One region of the Rhizobium sp. LjRoot254 genome, then DNA from elsewhere that is predicted to be linked to it. Evidence: predicted binding sites of a transcription regulator. Region 1 holds the regulator's gene; the other holds the start of a gene.

Region 1 (8,071 bases):
AGGGCCAGTGATGCGAAGAAACGCGGGATCGGCGCCGTTTCAGGGAATTGGATCGCCAGCCAGCCACACACCGGCAGCATGACGATCAGGTGCAATAGGTAAACGCCGTAGGAGACGTCACCGATAAAGCGCGCGGGCGCGTTCGACAGGAACCGGTCCAGCACCTCTGTCGGCCATTTGAGGAGCGCCGGCAGGCGGTCCTTGTAGAGAAGCGCGACAAAGCCGAGTACGATGGCAATCTTGATAGCGCGATGCAGCGCCGAACGGCCGCCGCCGAGTGGTACGAAGATAACGGCCACCGCGCCCACAACAAGCAGCCACTTCCATTTACCGTCGGCGCGCAGCGTCATGGCGATCAGCATGCCGGCGGCGAAGAGGTGGAACTTCATGGCCAGGATCGAATAGGCGCCGATGACGAAGCCGTTGCGGTCGAGCCAGGCGCCCACGACCGCCATGACGCCCACGAGGAGCGCCATGCCGGCGATGCGGCCGAGCTTCAGCGCAAGGATCATCAGGAACGGAAAGATCGCATAATATTGCATTTCGAGCCCGATCGACCAATCGGGCAGGGGGGTCTGGAAATTGTGCGTCCAGGTCATGCCGAACAGAAAGCTGACATGCAGCAGGATGTTGGTCAGCGATTGATCGAGATAGCGGCTGGCATAACGGGCCTGCTCTTCGACACCGCCGGACAGGACCGTGGCGGCATCGAGCCTGCTCTGCCAGAGTTCCGGCCCGAAATAGAGCGCGAGCGCCAGGCAGACATAATAGAGTGGGGCTATGCGAAAAAACCTGCGAATCCAGAAGATCTTCCAGGTATCAGGCTCCATCCACGGTTCTCGCACCTCGCGAGCCTGATAGTGGTAGGTCATCAGGAAGCCGGAGATGATGATGAAGAGCTCGACCGCCATGTCGGGCTGGGCGATGATCTCGATCTTGTAGCCGGTCATGAACATGGCATGGCCGACCAGCACCCACAGCGAGGCATATCCGCGGAGGCCGTCGAGAAATGCCAGTTGATGCCGGCTGTCCGCCATTCATTGCGCTCCAGTCGCCGCCGTCGGATCGATCAGGCCTTGTTTTCCAGGAACCACTTGTAGACGGCGGCGATGCCGTCCTTGAGTTCGATCGATGGCTGCCAGCCCATGCCGCGCAGCTTGTCGGCGCTCATCAGCTTGCGGGGCGTGCCATCCGGCTTGGTCAGGTCGTGGGCGATCTCGCCCTGGAATCCGACGGCGTCGCAAACCAGTTTGGTGAGTTCCAGGATCGTAATGTCGTCGCCGGAGCCGATATTGACGTGGCCGGCGGCCGAATAATTCTTCATCAGATGAACGCAGGCGTCGGCGCAATCATCCACGTGCAGGAACTCGCGCCGCGGCGTGCCGGTTCCCCATATGGTGATGTCAGGCGCGCCGGCGAGCTTCGCTTCATGCGCCTTGCGGATCAGCGCCGGCATGACATGGCTGGAATTCAAATCGAAATTGTCGCCGGGGCCGTAGAGGTTGGTCGGCATGCCGGAGATGAAATCGGCGCCATGCTGCTTGCGATAGGCATCCGCAAGCTTGATGCCGGCGATCTTGGCGATCGCATACCATTCGTTGGTCGGCTCCAGCGGGCCCGTCAGCATCGCATCCTCGGTGATCGGCTGGGCTGCGAATTTCGGGTAGATGCAGGACGAGCCGAGGAACATTAGCTTCTCGACACCAACCTTGAACGCGCCGTTGATGATGTTCGCCTCGATCATCAGGTTGTCGTAGAGGAAGTCGGCCGGATAGGTGTCGTTGGCGAGGATGCCTCCGACTTTCGCCGCTGCGAGAAAGACGGCGTCAGGCTTGGCTTTTTCGATCCAGGCCATGGTCGCGGCCTGGTCGCGCAGGTCGGCCTCCTGGCGTGACGCGACCAGCACCTCACAACCTTCGCTATCGAGCCGGCGCATGATCGCCGAACCGACCATGCCGCGATGACCGGCGACCCAGACCCGCTTTCCGGAGAGGGAATACATGGCCTCAGGCTTCCTTCATCACGGTCGCGGTCTGCATGACCTTGAGGTCTTCGTTGACCATTTCGCGGCAAAGATCGCGGACGGAGGTATCGTGCTTCCAGCCGAGCTTCTGATGCGCCTTGGACGGATCGCCGATCAGGAGTTCGACCTCGGTGGGACGGAAATAGCGCGGGTCGATCTCGACCACTGTATTGCCTGACAGCATGTCGTAGCCCTTTTCGTCGACGCCGGTGCCGCGCCATTCGAGATTGATGCCGACATCCTCGAAGGCCCAGGTAATGAACTGGCGCACTTCCGTCGTCTCACCGGTGGCGAGCACGTAGTCGTCGGGCTCATCCTGCTGCAGCATCATCCACATGCCGCGGACATATTCGCGGGCATGGCCCCAGTCGCGCTTGGCATCGATGTTGCCGACATAAAGCTTGTCCTGCTTGCCGAGCCGGATGGCAGCGGCAGCACGCGTAATCTTGCGCGTGACGAAGGTCTCGCCGCGCAGCGGGCTCTCGTGATTGAACAGGATGCCGTTGGAGGCGTGCAGGCCATAGGCTTCGCGGTAATTGACCACGATCCAGTAGGAATAGAGTTTCGCCGCCGCATAAGGCGAGCGCGGATAGAAGGGTGTCGTCTCGCGCTGCGGCACTTCCTGCACCAGGCCGTAAAGCTCAGACGTGGAGGCCTGGTAGAAGCGGGTCTTCTTCTCCATCTTCAGGATGCGGATGGCCTCAAGCAGGCGCAACGTGCCGATGCCGTCGGCATTGGCGGTATATTCAGGCGTCTCGAAGGACACGCGCACATGGCTCTGGGCGGCGAGATTGTAGATCTCGTCCGGCTGGGCCTCCTGCACGATGCGGATCAGGTTGGTCGAATCCGTCATGTCGCCGTAATGCAGGATGAACCGCTGATCCTTCTCGTGCGGATCCTGGTAGATGTTCTCGATGCGGCTGGTGTTGAACGACGACGAGCGGCGCTTGATGCCGTGGACGATGTAACCCTTGCTCAGAAGCAGCTCGGCGAGATAGGCGCCATCCTGGCCCGTAATGCCGGTAACAAGGGCTACTTTTCTCTTGTCGTTGCTCAAATGGATTCTCCTGTCGAATGCAATCTCTGGGCCATTGCCTGCCTCCGCGCTAGAGGCGGAATGGGGCGGCAAAATGTCGGAAGGCCGGAACACAGCACAGCAATTGCCCGATCACCCCGGAGGGGACGGACAAAAGCAGAAATTTCCGGAAATTCTGACCCTTCGCTTCTTCTTATCGAAGGACGCGCAAGACTGCAATCATCCCGCCTTCAACTGGTAAATATGGCTCTGCCCAGCGGAAAACGCAGGGGTCGGGGAAGAAGTTCCCGGTCCCGGCCAAGATGCTCAATGATAACGGCGGATGAGGCCCACCAACTTACCCTGGACCTTCACGCGGTCAGGTCCGAAAATCCGCGTCTCGTAAGCGGGATTTGCCGCCTCGAGCGCGATCGAGGCACCCTTCCGGCGGAAGCGCTTGAGGGTTGCTTCCTCGTCGTCGACCAGTGCCACCACGATATCGCCGGGACTTGCGGTCGAACCGGTGCGGATCACGACGGTGTCGCCGTCGAGGATGCCGGCCTCGATCATCGAGTCGCCCTTGACCTCCAGCGCATAGTGATCGCCGCTGCCGATCATGCCGGAAGGCACTGCGATCTCATGCGTGTTGTTCTGGATTGCCGAGATCGGTACACCGGCCGCGATACGGCCCATGACGGGAATGGCCACGGAATCGAGCACATCGTCGTTGGCGGGCCGAGGCTGTGCTTGCGGCTTGCCGAGCGAACCCTCGATGACACTGGGCGAGAAACCCCTGGCGGCCGGCTTGACGCTCGGCGAATAGGCCTCCGGCAGCTTGATCACCTCGAGCGCACGGGCCCGGTTCGGCAGGCGGCGGATGAAGCCGCGCTCCTCGAGAGCCGTGATCAGCCGGTGGATGCCCGACTTGGAGGCGAGGTCGAGCGCATCCTTCATCTCGTCGAAGGAAGGTGGAATGCCCGATTCCTTCATCCGCTCGTGAATGAAGAGAAGCAATTCCTGCTGTTTTCTGGTTAGCATGTTCAAACCCCGGCAGAATCGTGAAACAAATCTGGAACAAACACTATATGTTCCATTTATGTTCTGCAAGAGTTTAATTTTTGCTTATATCAGCATGTGATCATGCGATTTTTCGGCGCTGGGACCCAAAAAAGGCAATCTGGTATGAACTGTGGCGCATCGCGCGCGGAAATCTTCAGGATTTTTTCTGCATTGCCGCCCGCAATGTATCGTTGATGCGCTCCTGCCAGCCAGGACCTGCTTCCTGGAAATACGCCAGAACGTCGCTGTCGATCTTGAGCGAAACCAGTTCCCTCGTGTTGGGCAGCGCCGGCCGCTCGACGGCAGGCGCTGCGGCCACCTTTTTCGCCGGCTTGAACAATGCTTCAGCGGCATCCATGGCGCTGACGGGTCTGCGGGGTGGGTTCGCCATGGTGGCACCTTCTGTCTATTGATTGCTGGATGCCGACGATCATTTCCGATTAATTGTCTCACGTCCACCGCATACTGATCATGTGATCTTCGGCGGATGCTTCCAAACTCATACCTTCGCCGGATCGGCCAGCACCGGATCGGCACGCAAACGCTCCGAGGCGAAGTCCACGAACGCGCGGAGACGGCCCGATGCGGACCTGCCTTCGGCATGCACGATATGGATGGGCACGGGTTCCTGTTCGAACTCGGCAAGCACGGTCCTGAGGCGGCCAGCCCTGACATGAGCAGCGACCTGATAGGACTGGAAGCGCGACAGACCCCAGCCGGCGATCACCGCATCGATGACGGCGTCATTGGTGTTGCAGGTGAGGCGGGTCGAGATCGGAACGCGAATCTTCGTTGCTCTGCCGAATTGCCATTCGGCGCCGCCGAAAATGCCGTCGCGGCCGATCAGCCGGTGGGATGTCAGGTCCTGCGGAATTTTGGGTTCGCCGTGCCGGTCGAAATAGTCGGGCGATCCGCACACGACCTGCCGGATGAAGCCGACGCGTCGTGCGGTCAGGCCGGAGGAGGGCAGGTGGGCGATGCGGATGGCAACGTCGATTCCCTCATCTACGAGATTGGTGACACGGTCGAGCAGAAGGAACCGCACCTGCACGGCCGGATTGAGATCGAGGAAATCCAGCAGGATTGGCAGGACGTAGAGCCTGCCGAAAAGCACCGGCGCGGTGACGGTAATCGCGCCCGCCGGATTGCCGAAACTGCCCGCGGCATTGGCCTCGGCCTCGGCGATTTCAGCGAGGATGCGCCGGCAATCGGCAACATAGCCTTCGCCGGCTGCAGTCAGCTTCACCGAGCGGGTGGTGCGGATTAGCAGGCGTGTGCCGATCTCGGCTTCGAGAGACGCAACCGCGCGGGTCACCGCCGGTGCGCTCAGATGCATCGCCTTGGCGGCGGCGGCGAAACCACCGGAATCGACCACTTCAGTGAAAATGCGCATTCCCTGCAAGCGGTCCATATTTTGCCTAGTTATTTCGTCTGACGTAACAGTGTAGTTCCATATTCACCGATTATCAATTCCAAGGGGAACAATCATATTGAGCCTTCCCAATTATCGGAGGTCAAAATGAAGCTCTATAATTTCACCCTATCGGGCCATTCGCATCGCGCCAGGCTGTTCCTCTCGTTGCTCGGCGTCGATTGCCAGATCATCGATGTCGACCTTGCCCAGCGCGCGCACAAATCGCCGGAATTTCTGGCGCTCAATGCACTCGGTCAGGTGCCGGTGTTGGAGGATGATGGCATCATTATCGCCGATTCCAATGCGATCCTGGTCTATCTCGCCAAGAAATTCGGCCGTACGGACTGGCTGCCGGAAGATGCCCGCAGCGCAGCCGAAGTGCAGCGCTGGCTCTCGGTCGCAGCCGGGCAACTCGCCCATGGACCGGCTCAGGCGCGGTTGATCACGGTGTTCAACGCGCCCTACAGGCCGGAAGAGGTGATTCCGCGTGCCCATGCCATACTTGGCGTGCTCAACCAGGAGCTCGGGCAGCGCAAGTGGATCGCGGGTGGCACAGCGCCAAGCATCGCCGATGTCGCGCTCTACAGCTATGTCGCCCGTGCACCTGAGGGCAATGTGGAATTGGGCGGCTATCAGCACATCCTCGCTTGGCTCGACAGGGTCGAAAACCTGCAGGGCTTCGTGGAATTTCCGCTTGCCTCGGCCGTTCGCGCTGCGTGAGGGCTTCATATGTTGCAAAATCTCAAAGTCGATAGTTCTTGGCATCCTGGCGAGGTTGCGCTTCAAGCATCGCTCGGCGTTGCCGACCGGCTGGCGGAGGTCGGCAGGCACGTCATCCGCGACCATCTCATCGAGCAGCACCGGTTGTTCTATCCGCTGCTGCCGATGGCTATCCTGGGGACCGTTGACACCGCCGGCGACGCCTGGGCGACGGTAAGGACCGGTTATCCGGGTTTCCTGCAGGCGATCGACGACCGATATCTCCACCTCGATCTGAAGCGCGATCCTCTCGATCCCGCCGACGCGGGAATGGATAACGGAAGAGCAATTGGCATGCTGGGGATCGATTTGGGCACCCGCCGTCGCAACCGCCTCAACGGCGAGGTTGTTCGCGATGACACCGGCTTCAGCGTGCGAGTCGAACAGAGCTTCGGCAACTGTCCGAAGTATATCCAGCTACGTGGGGCGTACTATGCCAGTGATCCTACTTTGCCGTCCGAGGTGATTCCGGAGACAGCGGACAGGGCGGATGAGGCAGCGCGAGGTTTGATCCAGCGGGCGGATACGCTCTTCGTTGCAAGCTATGCCGACCTGGCCAATGGTCGCCGGCAGGTGGATGTGTCCCATCGCGGCGGTCCGTCGGGCTTCGTCAGGATCGATGGCGACGCGCTTGTCATTCCCGACTATGCCGGCAATCTGTTTTTCAACACGCTGGGCAATATCGCAGTCAACCCGCGCGTGGGCCTTGCCTTCGTGGATTTCGAGAGCGGTGGTTTGTTGCAATTGACCGGCGACGCCTTCATTATGGACCCTGTCGAGACGGCGCTGTTGCCCGGCGCGGAGCGGATGTGGCGCTTCACGCCGCGAAAGACGGTCTGGCGGCCCGGGGACCTGGCATTGCGCTGGGATTTTCGCGAGTGGTCGCCAAGCATGGCCAAGATCGTCGGATGATCACCGCAGCACAAGCAGGCCCGAGCCGATGATCACGGTGGCACCGATGACCGTATAGACATCGATCGTTGCGCCAAAGACGAGATAGCCGATAAGGCTGCCCCAGAAGATTTGGCTATACTGGGAGGGGGCGACCACCGAAGCGGTACCAAGCCTGAAGGCGCGAACAAGCAGGATGTTGGCGATGAACTGGCAGAAGCCGCCCAGCGCGAAGACAAGGAAGGCGTCGAGTGCCACCGGAATGATACTGCCGGTGAAAAGGGCGATCAGGAATGCCACGCTGGCCATGATCACGAGTGGCACGAAGGCGAGCGCGAGATCGGATTCGGCGTGATGCACCCGCCTCAGCATCAGCAGCGTGATCGAAAACAGCACGGCCGAGCCGACTGCGGCCGCGTGGCCAAGCCCGAACGAGCCGCCCGCCGGTCGCGTGGCGATGACGACACCGACAAAACCGACGACGACGCCAATCGTTGCCAGCACGGACAGCCGCTCGCCGAGAAAGAGGAAGGCGAGCAACGCCACGAAGATCGGGCCGGTAAAGGCGAGGACATAGGCGTCGGCCAGCGGGATCAACGAGATGGAGTAGTAGAACATCGCGGTGTTGGTCGCGAGGATCAGCCCGCGGGTGATCACGAAGCGCGGATATCTGGGAACAAGCCGGCGCGGATTGCGCGTGACAATGCAAAACAGCGCCATGAAGACACAGGCCATTCCGGCGACCATGAAAATGGTCTGCGACAGCGGATAGCCCTCGCTCTGCAGCTTCACCACGGTGTCGGAGCCGACGAATATGCCATAGGAGGCGGTGGCGATCGCCGCGGCTTTGATATTGTTGGAGTTGAGATGCATGCGGGAGAAATCCGGACGGCCGGACGGCCGAAACTAA
Region 2 (8,071 bases), 1.0 Mb from region 1:
CCAGTGCCTTCTGCCAGCGCTGGAAATTCTGCACCACGTCAAAGAGCGCCTTGCGCGGCTTGGGCTTCAGTTCCTCTGTCTCGACGATGTCGGCGGATGCCTGGAGGATCGGGATGTCGCGCGAACGGGCGTAATCGTGCAGGAAGCGGAGCGTCGTGTCGCCGAGGCCGCGCTTCGGCGTATTGACGATGCGCTCGAAGGCGAGGTCGTCGGCGGGCTGGCAGACGAGGCGGAAATAGGCCATGGCATCGCGGATTTCGAGCCGCTCGTAGAAGCGCGGGCCGCCGATGACGCGGTAGTTGAGGCCGAGTGTCACGAAGCGGTCTTCGAATTCGCGCATCTGGAACGAGGCGCGGACGAGGATCGCCATGTCGTTGAGATTGTGCTTCTGGCGCTGCAACTGCTCGATCGTCTCGCCGATGGCGCGGGCTTCCTCCTCCGAATCCCAGGAGGCGTGGACCTGGACCTTCTCATGGTCGGGATCGTCCTGTTCGGTGAACAGCGTCTTGCCGAGCCGGCCTTCGTTGTGCGCGATCAGGTGTCCGGATGCGCCGAGGATATGGGCGGTGGAGCGGTAGTTGCGCTCAAGGCGGATGACGGTGGCGCCGGGGAAATCCTTCTCGAAGCGGAGGATGTTATCGACATCGGCACCGCGCCAGCCATAGATCGCCTGGTCGTCGTCGCCGACGCAGCAGATGTTGACGGAAGAAGAAGACGAAGACCCCGCCCCAACCCCTCCCCACAAGGGGGAGGGGCTAGCCTGCGGATCGCTACCCGGGAAATCATCGGCGTCCGCGTATGCGGGGCCAGCATTCTCAGCGAAGCCGGCGCCACGGGCTCCGAGCCCCTCCCCCTTGTGGGGAGGGGTTGGGGCGGGGTCTTTCTTTCTTGGCTTCTGCGCCAAGAGCCTCAGCCACATATACTGCGCCGTATTCGTGTCCTGGTACTCGTCGACCAGAATATACCGGAAGCGGTTCTGGTAGTCGGCAAGGATATCGGGGTTGGTCTTGAGGATGCGGATCGGGTGCATCAGCAGGTCGCCGAAATCGCAGGCGTTGAGCGTCCTCAGCCGGTTCTGGTAGGCGGTGTAGAGGGCGCGGCCCTTGCCGTTGGCGAAGGCGCGGGAATCGCCTTCCGGGATCTGGTCGGGATCGAGGCCCTTGTTCTTCCAGCCGTCGATCATCAGCGCGAACTGCTTGGCCGGCCAGCGCTTGTCGTCCAGCCCCTCGGCCACGATCAACTGCTTGAGCAGGCGGATGACGTCGTCGGTGTCGAGGATGGTGAAATCGGATTTCAGTGACACGAGTTCGGCATGGCGGCGCAGGAATTTCACGCCGATCGAATGGAACGTGCCAAGCCAGGGCATGCCTTCGACGGCTTCGCCAGCAAGATGCGAGATGCGCTCGCGCATTTCGCGCGCCGCCTTGTTGGTGAAGGTGACGGCCAGGATCTGGCTTGGGAAGGCGCGGCCCATCTCCAGGATATGGGCGATGCGGGTGGTCAGAACGCGCGTCTTGCCGGTGCCGGCGCCGGCGAGAACGAGAACAGGACCATCCAACGTTTCGACGGCGCGCAGCTGTTCGGGGTTCAATCCTTCGAGATAGGACGGGCGAGGGCGGGCGCCGTTGCGGGCGGCCATGGCGCGCGCGGCAAGACCGCTCGGGCCGGCGGGGCGCTCGGCCGCCGGCTTCGGGTCCTGCTTCTGCTGCCGGGGTGTCGGCTCTTCATCGAAGAAGGGAATGTCGTCAAAGCCAGATATCATCGGGTTTCCCATGCATGATTCGGCTGGTCTTGGCAAAGCCTGGTCACGATTTGTTCGCTTTTCAGGTTCACGATTACATTACATTTCGTCCATCTGGCAAATCAATCTTGCCCGCCGATACGTAATGAAAGATAAGAAATGGGGGAGCGAGATACACTGGTTTGGGCCGGAGAATTGTATGAGAATCGTAACCCAACTGCTGACAGGACTTGTTTTTCTCGTCGTGGGTGCATTGATCCTGATGCATTTCATGCCGGGATCGGCGACGCTTGCGCGCCAGGTCGGCGTGCCGGAAACGATGATCCGTCTCGTGGCCCGCGAGACGCCGACGGCCAAGGCGCCTGAAGAAGGCAATCGCCGCGGAGGCAACCGCGACCAGACCGTGGTGGTGAAGGCGGCCGAAAAAGGCAAGATCAACGACAGCCTGCGCGCCATCGGCGATGGTGATGCGGTGCGTTCTGTTGCGGTGACGCCGCTCGTATCCGGCCAGATCGCCGAACTGATGGTGAAATCCGGACAGCGGGTGAAAGCCGGCGATGTCATCGCCACGCTCGACGACGATGTCGAGAAGATCGCGACGCAAACTGCGAAAGTCGCACTGCAGGCCGCCACCAACAAGATGACACGCAACGAAGACCTCAAGAAGATCATCTCGCAGGCCGATTACCAGGACACGCAGACGGCGGTGGAGACCGCACGGCTGGTCGCCTCGGCGGCCGAGCTTGCGCTGCAACGGCGCATCGTGCGCGCGCCGATCGACGGTATCGCCGGCATCGTCAATGTCGAAGTCGGCGACTATGTGACCGTGAGCACGCCGCTGGTGACGCTGGACGACCGCTCGAAGCTGCTGGTCGATTTCTGGGTGCCGGAGCGCTTCACGGGCCTGATCAAGGAAGGCCAGGAGGTCGCGGCGCGACCGATCGCGCGGCCGGGCAAGAGCTTTCCGGGCAAGATCGAGGCGATCGACAACCGCATCGACCCCGCGAGCCGCACATTGCATGTGCGTGCCGTGATCGAGAACCAGGGCGACGAACTGCGTGCAGGCCAATCCTTCGAGGTGGTCGTCAACCTTCCCGGTGATATGTGGCCGTCGGTGAGCCCGCTCGCCATCCAGTGGGACAGCACCGGCTCCTATGTCTGGCGGGTGAATGCGGACAAGAAGGTCGAGCGCGTTTCGGCGGCGATCATCCAGCGCAATCAGGACGACGTGCTCGTGGATGGCGACGTCAAGCCGGGCGATAAGATTATCATCGAGGGCCTGCAGCAATTGAAGGCCGGCGCGACGGTGAAGATTTTCGGTGAGGACAAGAAGAACGACAAGGTGGCGGATGCCGCCGGGACGGTGAAACCTTGAGCCCGGGCGGCCGTATCAAGGAAGCCTTCTCGGCCTCGCTTTTCGTGCGGCGGCCGATCCTGGCGCTGGTTCTCAATACGCTGATCGTGGTGGCGGGGCTGGCGGCCTTCAACGGCATCGAAGTGCGCGAACTGCCCTCGGTCGACCGGCCAGTGATCACCGTGCGGACCGACCTCGACGGCGCCTCGCCCGAAACGATGGACCGCGAGGTGACCGATACGATCGAGGGTGCGGTGGCGCGCGTGACCGGCCTGAAATCGGTGTCCTCGGTCTCGGCCTTCGGCAACAGCCGGGTGACGCTGGAATTCTCCGACACGACCGATCTCGCAGTGGCCGCCGCCGACGTGCGCGACGCGCTGGCCCGCGTGACCGACGACCTGCCTGACGGCACGATCGCGCCGCGCGTGATCAAGGCGGATGCCGATTCCCAGCCGGTGCTGCGCATTGCGGTGACTTCCTCGACCATGAAGGCGGAGGACCTGACCGTCTATATCGAGGACGTGATCGAGAACCGGCTCGCCTCCGTCGAGGGCGTCGCCGACGTGCAGTATTTCGGCGACAAGCAGAAGAGCTTCCGCATCGATCTCGACCAGGCCAAGCTCGCCAGCCGCGGGATGACGGTAGCCGACATCCGCACCGCGCTATCGACCGCCGCCTTCGATGTGCCGGCGGGCACGATCGAAAGCAGTTCGACCAATATCGTGGTGCGTGCGAGTTCCGACATCACGACGCCGCAGGAGTTCGAATCCCTCATCATCAACGGCAAGGTTCGCCTCGGTGACGTGGCCAACGTGACGCTCGGCGCCGAAGACGGCACCTCGACCATGCGCTCGAACGGCATATCAGGCGTCGGCCTCGGCATCATCCGCCAGGCGCAGTCGAACACGCTCGACATTTCCGATGGCATAAGGAAGGTCGTGGACGAGCTCTCCAAGACCCTGCCCAAGGGCATGGAGATGCGTGTGACCAGCGACGATGCGAGCTTCATTCGCGGCGCGATCCACGAAGTGGTGCTGTCGCTGGTGCTGTCCGTCGTCATCGTCGTCGGCGTCATCTATCTCTTCCTGCGCAATCTGCGCGCCACGCTGATCCCGACCGTCACCATGCCGGTGGCGCTGGTCGGCACGCTGGCCGCGATCTATCTCGCCGGCTTCTCGGTCAATATCCTGACGCTGCTCGCCATCGTTCTGGCGACCGGCCTCGTTGTCGATGACGCCATTGTTGTGCTCGAGAATATCGTGCGCTATCGCGCCCAGGGCATGGGCGCGCGCGCGGCCGCCGTGGTCGGCACGACGCAGGTGTTCTTCGCCGTCGTCGCCACGACCATTACGCTCGCCGCGGTGTTCGTGCCGCTCGCCTTCCTGCCCGGCGAGGCCGGTGGGCTGTTCCGCGAATTCGGCTTCACGCTGGCGATCGCGGTTATGCTGTCGGGCGTGGTGGCGCTGACGCTCTGCCCGATGCTCGCGTCGCGTATGCTGGGCGCCCACGATGTCGAGGAACATCACGGCATCATGAGCTTCCTCGGCAACATCTTCGCCAAGGTTTACGAGAAGACGCTGGCCGCGGTGCTTGCCGTGCCCGGCATCGTGGTGGCCGTTTCGGTATTGATGCTGTTTGCCTCGGTGGCGGCCTATTTCTCGCTCGGCCAGGAGCTGACGCCGAAGGAGGACCGCTCGACCATTCTCGTGCGCGCCCGTGCGCAGCAGGGCGTGAGCCTCGCCTATACCGAATCGCAACTGCGCAAGGTCGAGGACGCGCTGCAGCCGCTGGTGAATTCCGGCGAGGTGCTCAACGTCTTCACCATCAGCGGCCAGGGTGGCTCGTCCAATTCCGGCTTCATGGTGCTGACGCTGGCGCCCTGGGAAAGGCGCGAGCGCAACCAGATCGCGATCACCGAGGATGTGCGCAAGGCACTGCGCGTAGCACCTGCGCTGCAGGCCAACATCATTCAGCCTAACAGCCTCGGCATTCGCGGTGCGGGCTCCGGCCTCAATTTCGCGCTGACGGGCAACGACTACGACCAGCTCTACGCGCAGGCGGACAAGATGATCGATGCGCTGAACGCGAGTGGACGTTTCGATCTCGTGCGCCTCGACAACGACCCGACGCAGGCCCAGATCTCCGTCGATATCGACCGCGAGAAGGCGGCTGATATCGGGGTCGATATCACGGGGCTCGCGCAGGCGATGCAGGCGCTGCTTGCCGGCACCAGCATCGGCGATGTCTTCGTCGATGGCCGCCGCATCGATATCACGCTCGTCTCGTCGGACAATCCGATCAACGATCCGAAAGATCTCGAGAGCATATTCCTCAAGACGCGGGACGGCCGGTTCGTGCCGATGTCGGCGGTGGCGACGCTGAAGGAGCGGTCGATCCCGCCGCAACTGTCGCGCGAGAACCAGCAGCGGTCCGTCGGTATCACGGCGTCGCTGAAGGAGGGGACGGGATTGGGCGACGCGCTGGCCTTCACGCAGCAGACGGCGCGCGAAATCCTGCCCGATGGTGTCAATGTCCTGCCGCTTTCGGAGGCTGCCACGCTCAACCAGAACTCCTCTGGCATGATGATCGTCTTCGGCTTTGCCATCGTCATCATCTTCCTGGTGCTGGCGGCGCAGTTCGAGAGCTTCGTCTCGGCAGTCATCATCATGACGACGGTGCCGCTTGGGCTCGCTTGCGCGGTCTTCGCGCTGATGCTGACAGGGCAGACGATCAATATCTACAGCCAGATCGGACTCGTTATGCTGGTCGGCATCATGGCCAAGAACGGCATCCTGATCGTCGAATTCGCCAACCAGTTGCGCGATGACGGCCAGAGCGTGCGCGAGGCGATCCGCAATGCCTGCCGTATCCGCCTCAGGCCGGTCATGATGACGATGATTGCGACCATCCTCGGCGGCCTGCCGTTGACGCTTGCCGCCGGCGCCGGCGCCGAAGCGCGCGTGGCGCTCGGCTGGGTTATCGTCGGCGGTCTTGGCCTCGCGACGCTGGTGACGCTCTATATCACGCCCGTCGCCTATCAGATGTTCGCCGGGCTCGCCAAGCCGCATGCCCACGAGGAGGAGCGGCTGACACGCGAGATGGAAGCCGCCAACAGCAACCGGATGAGCCTCGAGGAAGAGCTCATCCCGACCGCCGCGCAGTGATGGTACGCAAATACTCCGTCTCTCTCCACGGCCACCGCACGAGCTTCTCGCTGGAGGAGGAGTTCTTCACCGCCCTCAAGGAAATTGCCGCCCGACGCGGGCGATCGCTGGCAGCGCTGATCGCCGAAGTGGATGACGGCCGGCCGGACAGTTACAATCTGTCCTCGGCGCTGAGGGTGTATGTGTTGAAGACGATGACGGCCGAGGTGTCCTAACGTGTGTGGCGCGCCGCGTCGTTCCTCGCGGCAGCGCCGCTAATGAGATCCGGTCGATGACGGAGACCGCATGCCTCGACCATGCGCCGCGACGTTGCATTGGACGCAGACACCAGCTCGTAGACATAAGCCGCGCCGAGGTCCCGAAACACGCTTGTGACCATGCGGGCATTGATGTAGTTGCCCAGACCCTTGCCCCGAGCCGATTCCGCCACGGCAACCAATCCGCCCCAGGCATACTTGTGAAAGACGCTGTCGGCATTGTGGGGCATGTAGCCGTGCGCCGCCGCTACGACGTTTCCCTGTTGATCACCGACCGCCACGGTCGTCGCCGGGTCGAACTCACCGACGAGCAGTGAGCCCGAAAAGGGCACAACGCCGGCTCCACCGATCAGCGACTGGATGCGGGCCGTGTGTTCGCCGGTGGGATCGGTCGGCGCCTCGAGGTCGACCAGACCGTCCGGCAGGCCGCGCGCCACGATCGCCTCCGAGGCGGCAAGCCCCGTCGCGCGGTCGGCGACGAAGACATCCCAGGTATCGAGGCGAAAGTCCCGTTCCGCGAGAAGGGCTCTCGCTTCGTCTGCTTTGGACGGAGAGAACAGGCGAAAGCCACACACGCCATCGCGATCGAGGAAGGCCGTGATCCTTTCCCAGCCGATTTTGTCGAGATCATCGCAACCCATCATCCGGCCATTCTGGCACGCGCCGGGTGTCGCACGGATGAAATCGGCGCTCGATTCCGCCTGTGCCTGTAGTCGTTGCTGCAACTCGGTGCCGAAGTAACCTGACATGGGACGCTCCCCGTGAGAGCAGTGATGATAACCAATTCGGCGCAAGAGGAAAACAGGGACAGCGCCGGCAGACGCGGACTATGCTTCACTGGTTGAGGATATCAGGAGACAGATCGAGCCTCGGCGTGGTGTCGCTCGTGTTGTCGTCGGCAGGTTTCTCCTGCTTTTCCAGCTTCTCCTGCTTCTCCAGTTCGGCCTTCTGCCGGGCCTCTTCATCGGCTTGCGCCTTGGCCTTCAGCGCCTCCTGCGCCTGATCGAGAAGGCGCGCGTCGTCGATGCGCCTCTGCTCGATTCGTTCGCGCTCGGCGTCGAGATAGCGATAGAGCGAGGCTTCCCGGCGCAGGCGCTGCTTTTCGGCGATGTTGGCCTGAAGGATCTCCACCCGGCGTCGTTCCTGCTCGAACTTGCGCAGTGACAGAAAGCTTGTCAGCGCGGTGATATCCACCGCGCGGTGCGGGGCCGCGAGCGGACCTTCCCAGCCAAGCCGGACCGAGGGATCGGCGCCGGCGAGCGCGTCTTCGCCCGGCTTGAAGACGAGCCCGATGCTGGCTGCGATATTGCCATCGAGAAGGCCGATATCGGCCTCGCCCTCGAAACCAAGCTCGGCATTGCTGCCGGCGATATTGGCGGCGCGCAGCCTGCCGCCGGCGATGTTGAAGGGGATGTCCAGCTTGCCGATGCTGGTGCTGCCATTGAGAAGGCTTGCCTCGATGGCGGGCTTCACCGCCGCCTCGGTGAGTTCACCATCCACGGCGTCCGCTGCCTTGAGGAATGCTGGGAAGACCTTGCCGTCGAGGCCACGAATG

The links. The regulator LexA, encoded in region 1, represses DNA repair genes until DNA is damaged. The targets are predictions, from matches to a motif close to TGTTCNNNNTGTGTTCNG.
Region 2: the regulator LexA is predicted to act here: its motif matches at 1,803-1,820, upstream of ACSQ26_RS06010 (ATP-dependent helicase).

The regions. Positions count from the first base shown of each region.
Region 1 covers NZ_CAXUSM020000001.1:2,218,960-2,227,030, reverse strand. Annotated here, with positions in the region: gene ACSQ26_RS10935 (acyltransferase family protein) at 1-1,037, opposite strand, end outside; gene fcl (GDP-L-fucose synthase) at 1,070-2,002, opposite strand; gene gmd (GDP-mannose 4,6-dehydratase) at 2,007-3,080, opposite strand; gene lexA (transcriptional repressor LexA) at 3,366-4,076, opposite strand; gene ACSQ26_RS10915 (BrnA antitoxin family protein) at 4,252-4,488, opposite strand; gene ACSQ26_RS10910 (LysR family transcriptional regulator) at 4,597-5,508, opposite strand; gene ACSQ26_RS10905 (glutathione S-transferase family protein) at 5,617-6,231, shown strand; gene ACSQ26_RS10900 (flavin-nucleotide-binding protein) at 6,241-7,182, shown strand; gene ACSQ26_RS10895 (DMT family transporter) at 7,183-8,034, opposite strand.
Region 2 covers NZ_CAXUSM020000001.1:1,216,489-1,224,559, forward strand. Annotated here, with positions in the region: gene ACSQ26_RS06010 (ATP-dependent helicase) at 1-1,762, opposite strand, end outside; gene ACSQ26_RS06015 (efflux RND transporter periplasmic adaptor subunit) at 1,941-3,116, shown strand; gene ACSQ26_RS06020 (efflux RND transporter permease subunit) at 3,113-6,259, shown strand; gene ACSQ26_RS06025 (ribbon-helix-helix domain-containing protein) at 6,259-6,474, shown strand; gene ACSQ26_RS06030 (GNAT family N-acetyltransferase) at 6,471-7,265, opposite strand; gene ACSQ26_RS06035 (AsmA family protein) at 7,351-8,071, opposite strand, start outside.